3 regions of the Paenibacillus sp. FSL R7-0652 genome follow, and region 3 is predicted to be linked to each of the others. Evidence: riboswitches for the same ligand, from Rfam matches in the RefSeq annotation. Region 3 holds a riboswitch; each other region holds the start of a gene.
The links. Region 3 has a riboswitch for thiamine pyrophosphate ahead of thiM (hydroxyethylthiazole kinase). Riboswitches for the same ligand answer to the same signal wherever they lie in the genome.
Positions count from the first base shown of each region.

Region 1: another riboswitch for thiamine pyrophosphate. It lies ahead of thiC (phosphomethylpyrimidine synthase ThiC); the one in region 3 lies ahead of thiM (hydroxyethylthiazole kinase).
Region 2: another riboswitch for thiamine pyrophosphate. It lies ahead of MKY97_RS16565 (thiamine phosphate synthase); the one in region 3 lies ahead of thiM (hydroxyethylthiazole kinase).

Region 1 covers NZ_CP152001.1:717,034-721,310, reverse strand. Annotated here, with positions in the region: gene MKY97_RS03385 (aspartate/glutamate racemase family protein) at 1-158, shown strand, start outside; gene MKY97_RS03380 (hypothetical protein) at 173-667, shown strand; gene thiC (phosphomethylpyrimidine synthase ThiC) at 882-2,705, opposite strand; TPP riboswitch at 3,142-3,255, opposite strand; gene MKY97_RS03370 (IclR family transcriptional regulator) at 3,491-4,234, opposite strand.
Region 2 covers NZ_CP152001.1:3,741,539-3,745,815, reverse strand. Annotated here, with positions in the region: gene MKY97_RS16575 (hypothetical protein) at 1-554, shown strand, start outside; gene MKY97_RS16570 (ABC-F family ATP-binding cassette domain-containing protein) at 608-2,161, shown strand; TPP riboswitch at 2,201-2,309, shown strand; gene MKY97_RS16565 (thiamine phosphate synthase) at 2,598-3,302, shown strand; gene thiO (glycine oxidase ThiO) at 3,354-4,277, shown strand, end outside.
Region 3 covers NZ_CP152001.1:997,842-1,002,118, forward strand. Annotated here, with positions in the region: gene thiE (thiamine phosphate synthase) at 196-861, opposite strand; gene thiD (bifunctional hydroxymethylpyrimidine kinase/phosphomethylpyrimidine kinase) at 861-1,673, opposite strand; gene thiM (hydroxyethylthiazole kinase) at 1,670-2,482, opposite strand; TPP riboswitch at 2,688-2,790, opposite strand; gene MKY97_RS04530 (radical SAM/SPASM domain-containing protein) at 3,038-3,919, shown strand.

The DNA of each region.
Region 1 (4,277 bases), 280 kb from region 3:
CTGTAGAACGCAAGAACAGCTGCCTTATTGCCGCTCAACTTTCAATGGCTCCCGCGGCGGAGCAGGCCTCCCTCGATTCAGGCATTACCATCTACACACCACTTACAGGTTTAGGCGCAAGCCTGGAGCGAGACATTGGCATTACACCAAGAAGTTGAATGCAGGGGATTAGATGACCACTGCTAAACGCATGTACCATTTCTATTTTGGAGAGGAGAACATGATGAAGCACCTCACTGTAGAACCAGGTCAATCCATCGGTGATATCCGGCTGGGGATGACACAGAACGAAGTTGAGCAGACAGACGCGTTCAGCCTTGATCCCAAAGTTGAGTATGATGCCCAAGGCAAAGCTCAATTTATTGAATTTTATGAGAGCGATGAATTCAAATGTATGCTCGGTAAACTCGATCTTCTGGGCACCGAAGCTGACGTTCTCATTCCACAGTTGGATGAAATATCGCCGTATGACCGGGAAGATCCTGAACTCGGATGCAGCTTCCAGTTCGATCAGATCGGCTTGATTCTGTGGCGTCCGGTTCCGATGACCCGGCAGGATATGCAGGAGAAGTGGTTTCTGGAGATGCCGCCCGAAAATCAGCAGGACGAAATGAAACACCTCTGCTTCTCTACGGCTGCTGTCTATGCCAAAGGGTATTATGACTAGTTACGTCATGTTGGAAGTTGACTGCCTCAAGTGAACAATCCAGCATCACTGCTCACTGCTCTCATACTCCGATACATAAAAAAGTGACCCAAGTTCAGGCTCGACAAGCCTGTTGGGTCACTTTTATTCGTTTGAACCATTCTATGCTCTATTCAGCTGGCCATCTACGACCTACCTTAACAGTCACGGTCTACGTCAGTAGATTAGTCATAATCTATAAACGTGCCCGATACTCCTCAGCCTTCGCCTGCATCCCAGCGGCGACTGCCTCTTCTTCCTTCAAGCCGCGATCTGCGGCAAAAGCACGGATATCCTGCGTGATGCGCATGCTGCAGAACTTCGGCCCACACATGGAGCAGAAATGTGCCTCCTTGGCCCCTTCTGCAGGCAGTGTCTCGTCATGGTAGGACAGTGCCCGTTCCGGGTCCAGAGACAGGTTAAACTGATCCCGCCAGCGGAATTCGAAACGTGCTTTCGAAAGTGCATCATCCCGGCGCTGGGCACGTGGATGCCCTTTGGCCAAATCAGCGGCATGAGCAGCTATTTTATAAGCGATTACCCCTTCGCGCACGTCATCCTTATTTGGGAGCCCGAGATGCTCCTTCGGCGTAACATAGCAGAGCATGGACGTACCAAACCAACCAATCATCGCTGCCCCGATTGCAGACGTAATGTGATCATAGCCCGGAGCAATGTCAGTAGTCAGCGGCCCGAGTGTATAGAAAGGAGCTTCCTGGCAGATTTCCATCTGCAAATCTACATTCTCCTTGATCTTGTGCATCGGCACATGGCCCGGCCCTTCGATCATGACCTGAACATCATGCTTCCACGCGATCTGCGTCAATTCCCCGAGCGTTGCCAGTTCCGCCATCTGTGCCTCGTCATTGGCATCGTAGATGCTCCCTGGGCGCAGTCCATCCCCGAGGGAGAACGCCACATCATACCTTTTCATAATCTCGCAAATTTCTTCAAAATGAGTGTACAAAAAATTCTCCTGATGATGTGCCAGACACCACGCCGCCATAATCGACCCGCCACGCGATACAATACCCGTCATGCGTTTCGCCGTCATTGGAATATAACGCAGCAGCACGCCGGCATGAATCGTAAAATAATCCACACCCTGCTCCGCCTGTTCAATCAGCGTATCCCGATACAGTTCCCAAGTGAGGGCTTCCGCCTCGCCATTCACCTTCTCCAGCGCCTGATAGAGCGGCACCGTACCAATCGGCACCGGAGAGTTGCGAATGATCCATTCCCGGGTGGTATGAATGTCTTTCCCAGTGGAGAGATCCATCACCGTATCCGATCCCCACCGTACAGCCCAGGTCATCTTCTCCACCTCCTCCTCGATCGAGGAAGATACAGCAGAATTACCGATATTGGCATTGATCTTGACATGAAAATGACGACCAATCAGCATCGGCTCACTCTCCGGGTGATTGATGTTGGAGGGCAGAATCGCCCGGCCGCTCGCCAGCTCCTGCCGTACAAATTCCGGCTCCACCCCTTCACGAATAGCTGCGTATTCCATCTCTGGCGTAATCAGACCCTGCCGCGCATAGTGCATCTGTGTAACGCAGCGCCCACCCAGAGCACGCAGCGGCTGTCCGCGAAAGCCTGGGTATTCCTCCGCTCCAGCTCTCCGTCCTCCAGGCTTCAATCCGTTATCCTCCGGTTTAACGGCGCGGCCCTCGTATGCTTCTACATCACCGCGCTCCATGATCCAGTGATTTCGGAGCGCAGGCAGTCCCTTCCGAATGTCCATCTGGAATTCGGGATCGGTCATCGGGCCGCTCGTATCGTAGACACGCAGCGGCTCATTATGCTCCACCCCTTGGGGAGTATTCGTGTCATGCAGGGCAATTTCACGCTCCGGTACAGCTATGTCCGGTCGTGAGCCCTGAATGTACACTTTGCGGCTGCCCGGGAAGGGCTGAACCCCGCCAGCCGCTCCGGTTTTCTTTTCCACCGGATGGCCATCGTTCCCCAATTCCTCTATTCCAATCTGCTTGCCCGTTTGGTTATGTGTACTCATGTCTCCTGTTTCCTCCTCTGTGATCTTCTTTTGTGCATTCTCTCACTAATGCGTCAGCTCCAACGACCACACCTGACAGAAAACATCCAAAGCACAGAAGCACAGCAGGAGTGATCCTGCTCAAGCAGCCCGATAGATCCAAGAGACAGATTTTTATGTACAGCAGCACGAGAACCGAGATTACTATACTGATCCGTTCAGCGTAATTTCATGGTTCCGTTGTTATTTTCCATCATCAACATGCCCTGAACGGCTGCCCCAGAACTCCAAAGGTACCGCGATGGTAAAGCACAACAACGAATGACTCTCTGCTTGCCGCCGTATATAAAAAAGCCGGTTCCGAAGGAACCGACTTATGTCCATCACCCTGCACGCAGCATGGACAAACCGCTGCAATGCAGCATTTGTCCATAGACAACGTCCATGGTGTATGTGATCATATGGCCGATTACTTCCCTACGCTGGTATGATCCAGATCAGGTGCAAAGGGTCCGGGATCTCATGCGATCCCGTCTCAGTCCGGACAATTCGGACTCCCCCAGTAACGTAAACGTATTGCGGCAACCAGGCCGCGTTCAAATCAAAAGATGACATTCATCTGGCCCCGCTGGGCCGTCCATTACAGAGTAGCTTAAACTGGATATAAATACAACCTTTATATTCCAGAGGGACCGGCTCATCTGTGTGACATTCAGGCGAAGGTGGCTGAAAAAGCTCCCTTTAGCCCGCTTTGCCCCTCTATAAAACATATCGATACCGCATCACATACCAATATCAGCAGACACTTATGACAACATAAGTCCCATTTGCGCAGCTGCTTCTTTCAATACCGGCGCATACTCATGCAGTGTTTCCTGTGAGAGCCTGCTGACCGGTCCGGACACGGAAAGTGCTGCCGCAATATTACCCTTGCGATCCATAATCGGTACAGACACAGCTGCAGCTCCTGGCTCACGTTCCTCATAACTGGTGGCATAACCGCTCACCCGAATATCCTCCATCTGCGCCAAATACACTGCTGGATCGATAAACACCGGCCATTCCGGGCCGTTCATCAGTTCCTCCCGGTCCTCTTCGGCGGCAAAAGCCATCAGCACTTTGCTGGATGCCCCCACCGAAAGCGGCAGTCTCGCACCAACGGGTGCAACACGCCGAATGGCCTGATCACTCTGCACCGCCTGAATACGAATCCGCTCACTGCCGTCACGAAGGTAAAGACTCACAGTTTCACCCAGACGATCTCGGAGCCGCTCCATCGCAGGCAGCAGCAAAATGGCTGGATCATCGCTGCGCGACATATGCGCCGACAATTCCCAGATGCGAATGCCTAGCCGGTATTTCTCGGTAGCCGCATCGCGTATCACAAAGCCCTTATCCTCCAGCGTAGCCATCAACCGATGCACCGTACTTTTGTGCAGACCAATCTGGCTGGCAATTTCGGTGAGTCCAAGATCGCTCCGCGTGGTAAAACATAATAATATATCCAGCGCCCGTTCGACAGCACGGACGGTTAACTTGCGGTCTTCCATGGCATAATGCCCTCCTCATGTTTCATCACATGAAACTTGGTTA
Region 2 (4,277 bases), 2.7 Mb from region 3:
CACTGGACGGTTATATTTATGCTTATGATGCCGGTATGGGAAAATGGATCGAAGGATTTCAGCAGGAACTGGCTGCAGACTCAACAATTACAGTCCTTCAAGACGCAGCGGTCTTTGAACAGGTGCGGCGCAGCCGGATCGTGACTCGTGTTCAGGATGATCTGGCAGACGTCATCAATCGTCATAATGAATTCGCCAGGAAAAATGGGATATCTTATCTGTTCACGATGCCCTTGATCTCACAGGAAGATTGGTACAATTCGATCAATGATACTGGCTTGATGGCTTTTATCCAAGGTATTGCTGCTGGAGATCAAAAAATTAACAATTATGCAATTGGCGGAGGAAGACTGGTTAAAAGAACAGCAGTTGTTGGCGGAATGGATTCCGCAACAGGCATTAAATATCATTATCCTGCGACATGTAATCCCGGTTTTCGTGCGGAGGAGGTATTTACGACTGCAAAGCAGGCAGCAGCGAGAGGGTATTTTGAGTATAACTGCTCTGCCCATTTTTCATTACTTTCAGAAAACACAGAATCTGTGCTAGAATAGGGGTTTGAAACGTGAACTAAAGTAATGTAAATAGATAGGAGCAGCCTCATCTTATGAGTTTATTGTCAGTAGAGAACGTCAGTCACAACTTTGGAGACCGAACGTTATTTAAAAATGTTTCTTTTCGTCTGCTTGCCGGAGAGCGTGTAGGTCTAGTCGGAGCTAATGGCGCCGGGAAATCAACATTAATGAATATCCTTACAGGAAAACTTCTTAAAGACAGCGGTAAAGTAGAGTGGACGCCGAAAGTTCGTTATGGATATCTGGATCAACACACCAAGTTAACACCAGGTAGGACGATTCGAGATGTTCTTAAAGATGCATTTCTGCCGCTGCTGGAATTGGAAAAGGAAATGATGGCCATCACCGACCAGATGGCCGATGCAGACGCGGACAAGCTGGAGCAGCTGCTTGAAGAAATGGGCGAGATCCAGGAACAGCTGGAACAGGGCGATTTTTATTTGATTGATGTCAAAGTGGAAGAAATGGCTAATGGTCTGGGATTGAATGCCATTGGGCTGGATCGTGATGTTGCTGCACTTAGCGGCGGACAGCGTACGAAGGTACTTCTTGCCAAGCTATTACTGGAGAAGCCTACTGCGTTGTTGTTGGATGAGCCGACAAACTATCTGGATGTAGAGCATATTGAATGGCTGACACGATATTTGAGAGACTATCCGCATGCATTTTTGCTGATCTCCCATGATACGGAGTTTATGAATGAAGTTGTGAATGTCATCTACCATCTGGAGTTTGCCAAATTGACGCGTTACGCTGCCAATTATGAGAAGTTCCTGGAAATGGCGGATATGCAAAAAGCACAGCACATTGATGCTTATGAGAAGCAGCAGGAGTATATCAAAAAGCAGGAAGATTTCATTCAGCGGAACAAGGCCAGAGCTTCGACCTCAGGACGGGCGAAGAGCCGGGAGAAACAACTTGGTAAGATTGACCGGATTGATCGTCCGGATGAAGCGGCAAAACCAACATTCAAATTCAAGGATGCCCGGGCGAGCAGTAAAACCGTTTTTGAAGGTATTGATTTTGAAATTGGTTACACATACCCGCTGCTGCCGAAAATGACAATGACGATAGAACGTGGAGAAAAGATTGCTATCGTTGGTTGTAATGGCGTTGGTAAATCGACACTGCTCAAGACCATTCTGGGTAAGATTGCGCCAATCAGCGGCAAAACATTTCTGGGAGATTATCTGGAGACAGCCTATTTCGAACAGGAAGTGCGTGCCGAAAATATTACACCGATCGATCATGTTTGGAATGAATTTTCACATCTGACACAGAACGAAGTGCGAGGGCATCTTGCACGCTGTGGTCTCAAAAATGAGCACATCACTCGCCCTCTTAATATGCTGAGCGGAGGAGAGCAGGCTAAAGTCCGATTGTGTAAACTGCTGATGCGGGAAAGCAACTGGGTTTTGTTTGATGAGCCGACGAACCATCTGGATGTCACCGCAAAAGCTGAGCTGCAGCGTGCATTGAAAGAGTATAAAGGAACCGTTTTGCTTGTATCGCACGAACCGGATTTTTACGAAGACTGGGTTACCAAAACGTGGAATGTAGAAGAGTGGTCCGAAAATGCACGATGACAAAAAAATTCGACTGTGGTAATATAGGCTACAACTTCATATGAACACTAGGGGGGCCGCACGAGCGGCTGAGATGGAAGAATGCGATTCCGGACCCTTTGCACCTGATCTGGATCATACCAGCGTAGGGAAGTGGCGCGTTTCAGCAAAAACGACAGTAAGTGATCCTCCAAAATATGAACAGGATCTCTACACTGCAGGTGATGCAGGCTTTCGATACCGGGCTAATAGTTAATGGGTATTTTAACTGTTAACAGGTATAACTGCATTTTCGTTATTGAACTGAATCTTTGTTTATACGCAGCCGCTCCCCTACGGGAGCGGCTTTTTTGATTTTTTATTAATATTTTTGGTTTCCGTATAAGCGATGTGAGGAGGGAGAACAAAGCTGCGTACAGTAAAATGCGAGAATGAAGCAGGGAGATTACGTGAGCAGATGAAGGAATTAGCCGAGCAGAAGAAATACCAACCGCAGAAGTTGGAAGAGAGCTTTAGACAGAGGTGTGAACAAGATCACTGCTCTTTTGAGCTGCATGCTGTATCCACAAATAAAGGGGAACAAGCGGCCATGCTGCGGGCAGCCAAGGAAATATGGCCTTGGGTGGATTATATTCACATCCGGGAAAAGCATCTCACGCTGCAGCAGCGGTTCAACTGGGCCAAGCAGATGGCAGCGTCCGGTATTCCAGCATCTCACATTGTAATAAATGGTGCGAATCCGTCGGAGTCCAGCCCCTTTTATCAAGGTGTGCATTGGAGTCGGGAGATGCTGCATAAGGCAGGAGTGGAGATGGCAGCCTGGCATCAGCATGATGTCCGAATGAGATTAGGCATATCCGTGCATTCCGCCGAGGAGGCGAGAATCGCTGAAGAGTTTGGAGCAGATTACCTTTTTTTCGGCCATGTGTACGCGAGTCAGAGCAAACCGGATACAGCACCAAGGGGATTGGCCGTATTGGCAGAGGTATGTTCAAGTGTTCGCGTGCCTGTTATCGCGATCGGAGGTATACAGCCAAGCCATATTCAGGCTGTCCGGTCATCTGGAGCCAGGGGGGCCGCTGTAATTTCAAGTATTTTAAAACATGAAAGCCCAGCCTATGCTGCCGCTCTTTTCAAACAAGCTGTGGAAGCCGGAATGTGAATGGTCGACAGCCAAGGAGATGTACAGCTGCGAAGTTAAGGAGATGAGAACGTGGAACAGAAAAGTATGAATCAATCTGAGGAGGCTTTCCCCTCATCGAGTAAATACGATAACCCTGAGCTTGACTCCATATGTAAACCATCAACTGAACCGTCAGAAGCTTTCCAAGCAGAAACCATTATTATTGGCGGGGGAATTATCGGCTGTGCGATTGCTTTTGAACTGGCATCCAGAGGCAGGGAAGTACTGCTTCTCGAACAGTCCGAGATTGCGAGTGGGAGTTCAGGTGCAGCCGCTGGTATGCTTGCAGCAGATAGTGAGGATTTTGCCCATCCTCTTATTGCACGGGCGGCGCGCGACAGCAGAGAACTGCTGCATCACCAAAAAGAGCAGCTGTACGCTCTTACAGGAATGGAGATAGGTCTTAGGCACACCGGTTTTATCACACCTTTTCGTTCCTATAGTGAGCTGAGTCGCTGCAAAGATAAACAAAATAATTCATCAGTTAAGAATCAGCTTTGGTGGGACAGAAGCACTGTGCAGCGGGAAGCGGCATGGCTGAACCGGGATGTGTACGGAGCTTATTACAGACCTTTGGAGAGCGAAGTGCTGCCTGTGTCGCTGACCAGAGCTTATGCGAGGGCAGCTCACATGATGGGAGCGCGGATTTGGGAAGGTGTGCAGGACATTCGTCTCGTTGTAAATAACAATGGAGTGCAGGGCGTGGCAGCTGCCAAGCGAGAGATAACCTGCAAACATGTGATTGTGGCTGCTGGATTACATGGAGAGCAGCTGATGAGTCAGGTAGGGGTAGCTCTGCCATCGTGTCCGGTGAAAGGAGAAATAGCCGCAATCCGATTTTCGGCAGAACAAGCAGGATATAGACCTGATCGTACAATCTATGCAGAAGACGTTTACGTTGTTCCCAAAGCCAACGGAGAAGTATGGATCGGTGCAACCAGTCTGCCTGGCCGA
Region 3 (4,277 bases):
GAAAGGATTTAAAGGATACAGAAGGAGATATGGTGCGCTGCAGGATGAACTGTTTGCGGAAGGATAAGGATGAAAAATGATGCAGGAGGATGTGTAGTTTGCAGAACAAGGCAAAGGAGGAGAAGAATAAAACAAGAATGCAAAGGCTGCAGACCGAGTGGCTGCAGCCTTTGCATTCTCGGGCAGGGAGCACGGCTATGCCTGCTCCCTGCGCAGGATCGCGGCGAGCTGTGCAGCCGCTGCGTGCACATCGGCCGCTCCCGCGATGGCGGAGATGACGGCGACGCCGTCGGCTCCAGCCGCCATCACGGCGGCCGCGGTATCGGGCGTAATGCCGCCGATACCAACCACCGGAACCGCGATGCCTGCGGCGCGCAGTTCCGCCATCCCGGCGGGGCCCAGCACAGCGTGGGCATCCGCTTTGGAGCGCGTCGGGTACATTGGCCCGACGCCAAGATAGTCTGCGCCCGCCTGCACGGCAAGGCGGGCTTCAAGGGCGGAGTGGGCGGATACGCCAAGCATCCGCCCTTCGCCAATGCGGGCGCGCACCAGCGCCGCGTCCGCATCGTCCTGACCGACGTGTACACCGTCGGCCTCTACAGCCACAGCCAGCTCCACATCATCGTTCACGATGAACGGTATCCCGTGCTGGCTGCACACCTCGCGAAGCCGCAGCGCAAGCGCTGTTCGGGCTTCGCCTGTCAGGGCGCCAGTTCCCTTCTCGCGGAACTGGAACAGCGTGATGCCGCCAGCGATCGCCTGGCGCAGCACCTCCACCGGGTCACGCGTCGTATTGACGCTGCCCATCACCAAATACAACTGCAGCGCACGGCGTACCGCTTCCGTATCCCATCTACGCATCAGCATGCACCTCGCTGTCTGCGCTGGTACGCGAAGTGATTCGTCGGTCCGTGCCCGGCCCCGAATCCCAGCTCATCTTCAATGGCTGCCTGAATGAAGGCTCGCGCGGTTGTAACGGCAGCCAGAACAGAAGAACCCTTGGCCAGTTCGGCCGTAATGGCAGCAGAGAAGGTGCAGCCGGTTCCGTGCGTATGACGTGTCATTACACGCAGGTTCTCCAGGTAATGAAAGGACTGCCCGTCGTACAGAACATCCACTACCGTTCCGCTACCAGTCTCATGTCCTCCTTTGATCAGGGCATACGTTGTGCCCATCTGTACCAATTGTTTTGCAGCTTCTTCGCGTTCGTTCAGATTGGTTATGTTCATACCCGTAAGCAGTTCAGCTTCCGGGATGTTAGGTGTTGTGAGCAGGGCATGGGGCATCAGCTCCTCAACAAGTGCCTGCACCGCCTCCTGCTGGAGGAGAGGTGCACCGCCTTTAGCTACCATCACCGGATCGATCACCAGATTGGTCCAGCCGAACTGCTGCCATTTTGCCGCGACAAGACGAATAATCTCGGCACTATACAGCATGCCTGTCTTGACCGCACGCGGCTGAAAGTCTTCTCCCGTTGAATCGAGCTGCTGGGCTATGCCTTCATAACTGATGGGAAATACGCCCTGCACACCCATAGTGTTCTGTGCAGCGATCGCAGTAATCACCGTCATTCCGTATACACCAAGCTCCTGGAAGGTTTTGAGATCAGCCTGAATTCCGGCACCGCCACCGTTATCAGAACCTGCAATCGTTAATGCCTGCGTAATGTTCATCGTACACCTCCCCGAATCTGGCGAATCTGCGCGTGCTCCGAGAGTAGTTCAGGTGTCACCTGTGCTAATTGATTTAGAAATTCCATCTGGAAGCTGCCAGGACCCTGATGAGCTGTTCGAGCTGCAGCCCGTTCAGCGGAAACACCATAAAAGGCAGCTGCCTCGGTCACACTGTGCAGTAAATCATCTCCTGGTGCGGCAGCGGCAGCGAAAGCACCAATCACCGAGCTTAGAAGGCAGCCTGCGCCTGTCACTTGGGTGAGTAAAGCATGTCCGTTGCTGGTCAGAAATGTTTGATACCCGTCCGTAATAACATCGTACTGACCTGTAATGACAACAATGCAGTCCAGACGCTGTGCAGCGCGCTCCGCAATGTCAATCCGGTCACCCTCGCCAGTTCCGGCATCCACACCTTTGATATTCCACGGCATCCCAATGACATGGGCCACCTCGGCAGCATTACCGCGCAGCACAGTGAGACGAAGCTCACGAACCAGCTTCTGCACCGTATCGGTGCGATAAGCGGTTGCTCCCGCACCAACCGGATCAAGTACAACAGGTACATGATGTGCATTGGCAGACTTCCCGGCCAGCAGGATCGACTGAACAACTCTATCATCCAATGTGCCAATGTTCAGAACGACTGCTCCAGCCATACGGGCAGCATCAGCGGCTTCTTCATGAGCATAAGCCATGAACGGAGAGGCACCAAGGGCAAGCAGACCATTTGCAGTAAAAGGAGCAACCACAAGGTTGGTAATGTTATGAATCAAAGGATTGAGTGTACGTACACGTTGAAGATATGACATCGCAATTTCCTCCTTGATCTAAAATGATCTGATGATGGTGAATCATGTGACATCCATTTGCACGTTGGGAATAGAGAAGATAATCGTCCGGTTCCTTTGCGATGGAATATAAAAAAAGCCCCACCCATTTCCGGAGAAATGAGCAGGGCTTCCAGTTGTAACTATGGTGATGGTTCCCCTTAACAACTAGGGAGAATCCACTATTCATAAAGGCTGCTCACTTCCCTCCGCTGGTATAATCCAGATCAGGTTCAAAGGGTCCGAATATAACGATTCGTCTCAGCCGTAAGACTCCCCTAGTGTATTGTGCAAAATATGGAGTTATGTCCCCAGTCTATATCACATCCTGCCATAATGTAAAGAGGGCTGGCTGACTGTGAATACGTTGAAAGCTGCGCAAAAAAAGAAGATGTTTCTGAATAATTTGGTTTATCTTGATTCGTTATTCGGATTTACCTTCGTTCATTAACCCGATATAATGGAGATTGGCCCATACGGCCGTATTACGAATGAGGGCAGGACATGTGTTCCTCCCGGCAGAATGGGGACCCTGAGTTGAAAACGTTCAAGAAAGTATACATTGAAATTACGAGCATCTGTAATCTGGCATGCAGCTTTTGTCCACAAACGAAGCGTGCCAAAGGATTTATCGACCCTGAAGTCTTTAATAATATATTGGATCAGATCAAACCGCACACCAAACACATCTACCTGCACGTCAAAGGGGAACCGCTACTGCATCCCAAAATTGACGTGCTGCTGGACTCCGCCCATGCCAAAGGATTCAAAGTAAACATTACAACGAACGGTACACTGCTGCCGAAAACACAGCATAAATTGATAGGTAAACCTGCACTGAGACAGATGAATTTCTCCCTGCACAGCTTCGACGGTCATGAAGGCTCTACCGACCGTGACGGATATCTGCGTAACATTTTGACTTTTGTACGTGAAGCCGTGAAACATAATGTCATTGTCTCGTTTCGATTATGGAATCTGACACAGGACAACTTTACGAATGCACAGAGGAATCGAAACCGAGAGACGCTGGAGGTGCTGGAGCGTGAATTCAATCTGGACTTCCGGATTGAGGAAAAAGTCGTTCCAGGCAGCGGCATAAAAATCGCGCCGAATGTGTACCTGAATCAGGATCATGAATTCCAGTGGCCAAGTCTGGATGCACCTGAAGATGATGGCAGGGGCTTCTGCCATGCACTGCGCAGTCAGGCCGCTGTGCTGGTGGACGGAACCGTCGTTCCCTGCTGTCTGGATGGAGAGGGTGTTATTAACCTGGGTAACATCCATGAGAAGTCTTTCTCGGAAATTGTGGATGGAGAGCGTGCGAACAATCTGGTGTACGGTTTCTCTAAACGTGAGGCTGTAGAGGAATTATGCCGCAAGTGTGGGTACCGTCAGCGGTTCGGAGCCGGAGCCTGAGACAAGGGTTAGAATAGCAGGATGGATTACACGAGATCAGGACTGATCTGCCGAAAAAGGAATAAGATACTCCAAGACTCTACTGTCTGCAAGCAGACGATAGAGTCTTTTTTGATGAACTTGATGGTAATTAGGACGGTAAAAAACAGCATATACCAAGTTAATATCGGTACATATCATCGGAATGGAATATGATGATAAATACAGTTCGATCCGTTTTTATGCCGGGGAATGTAAATGTGATCCAGGGATTATTCCTGTAATCTTCCTTTTTATGTAGGATTAAGACAGGTTCCGGGCAGTGCTTACTGCTGCGGTTCCGTGAGACAAGCCTGCGGCTTGCAGACAAATCCATTTA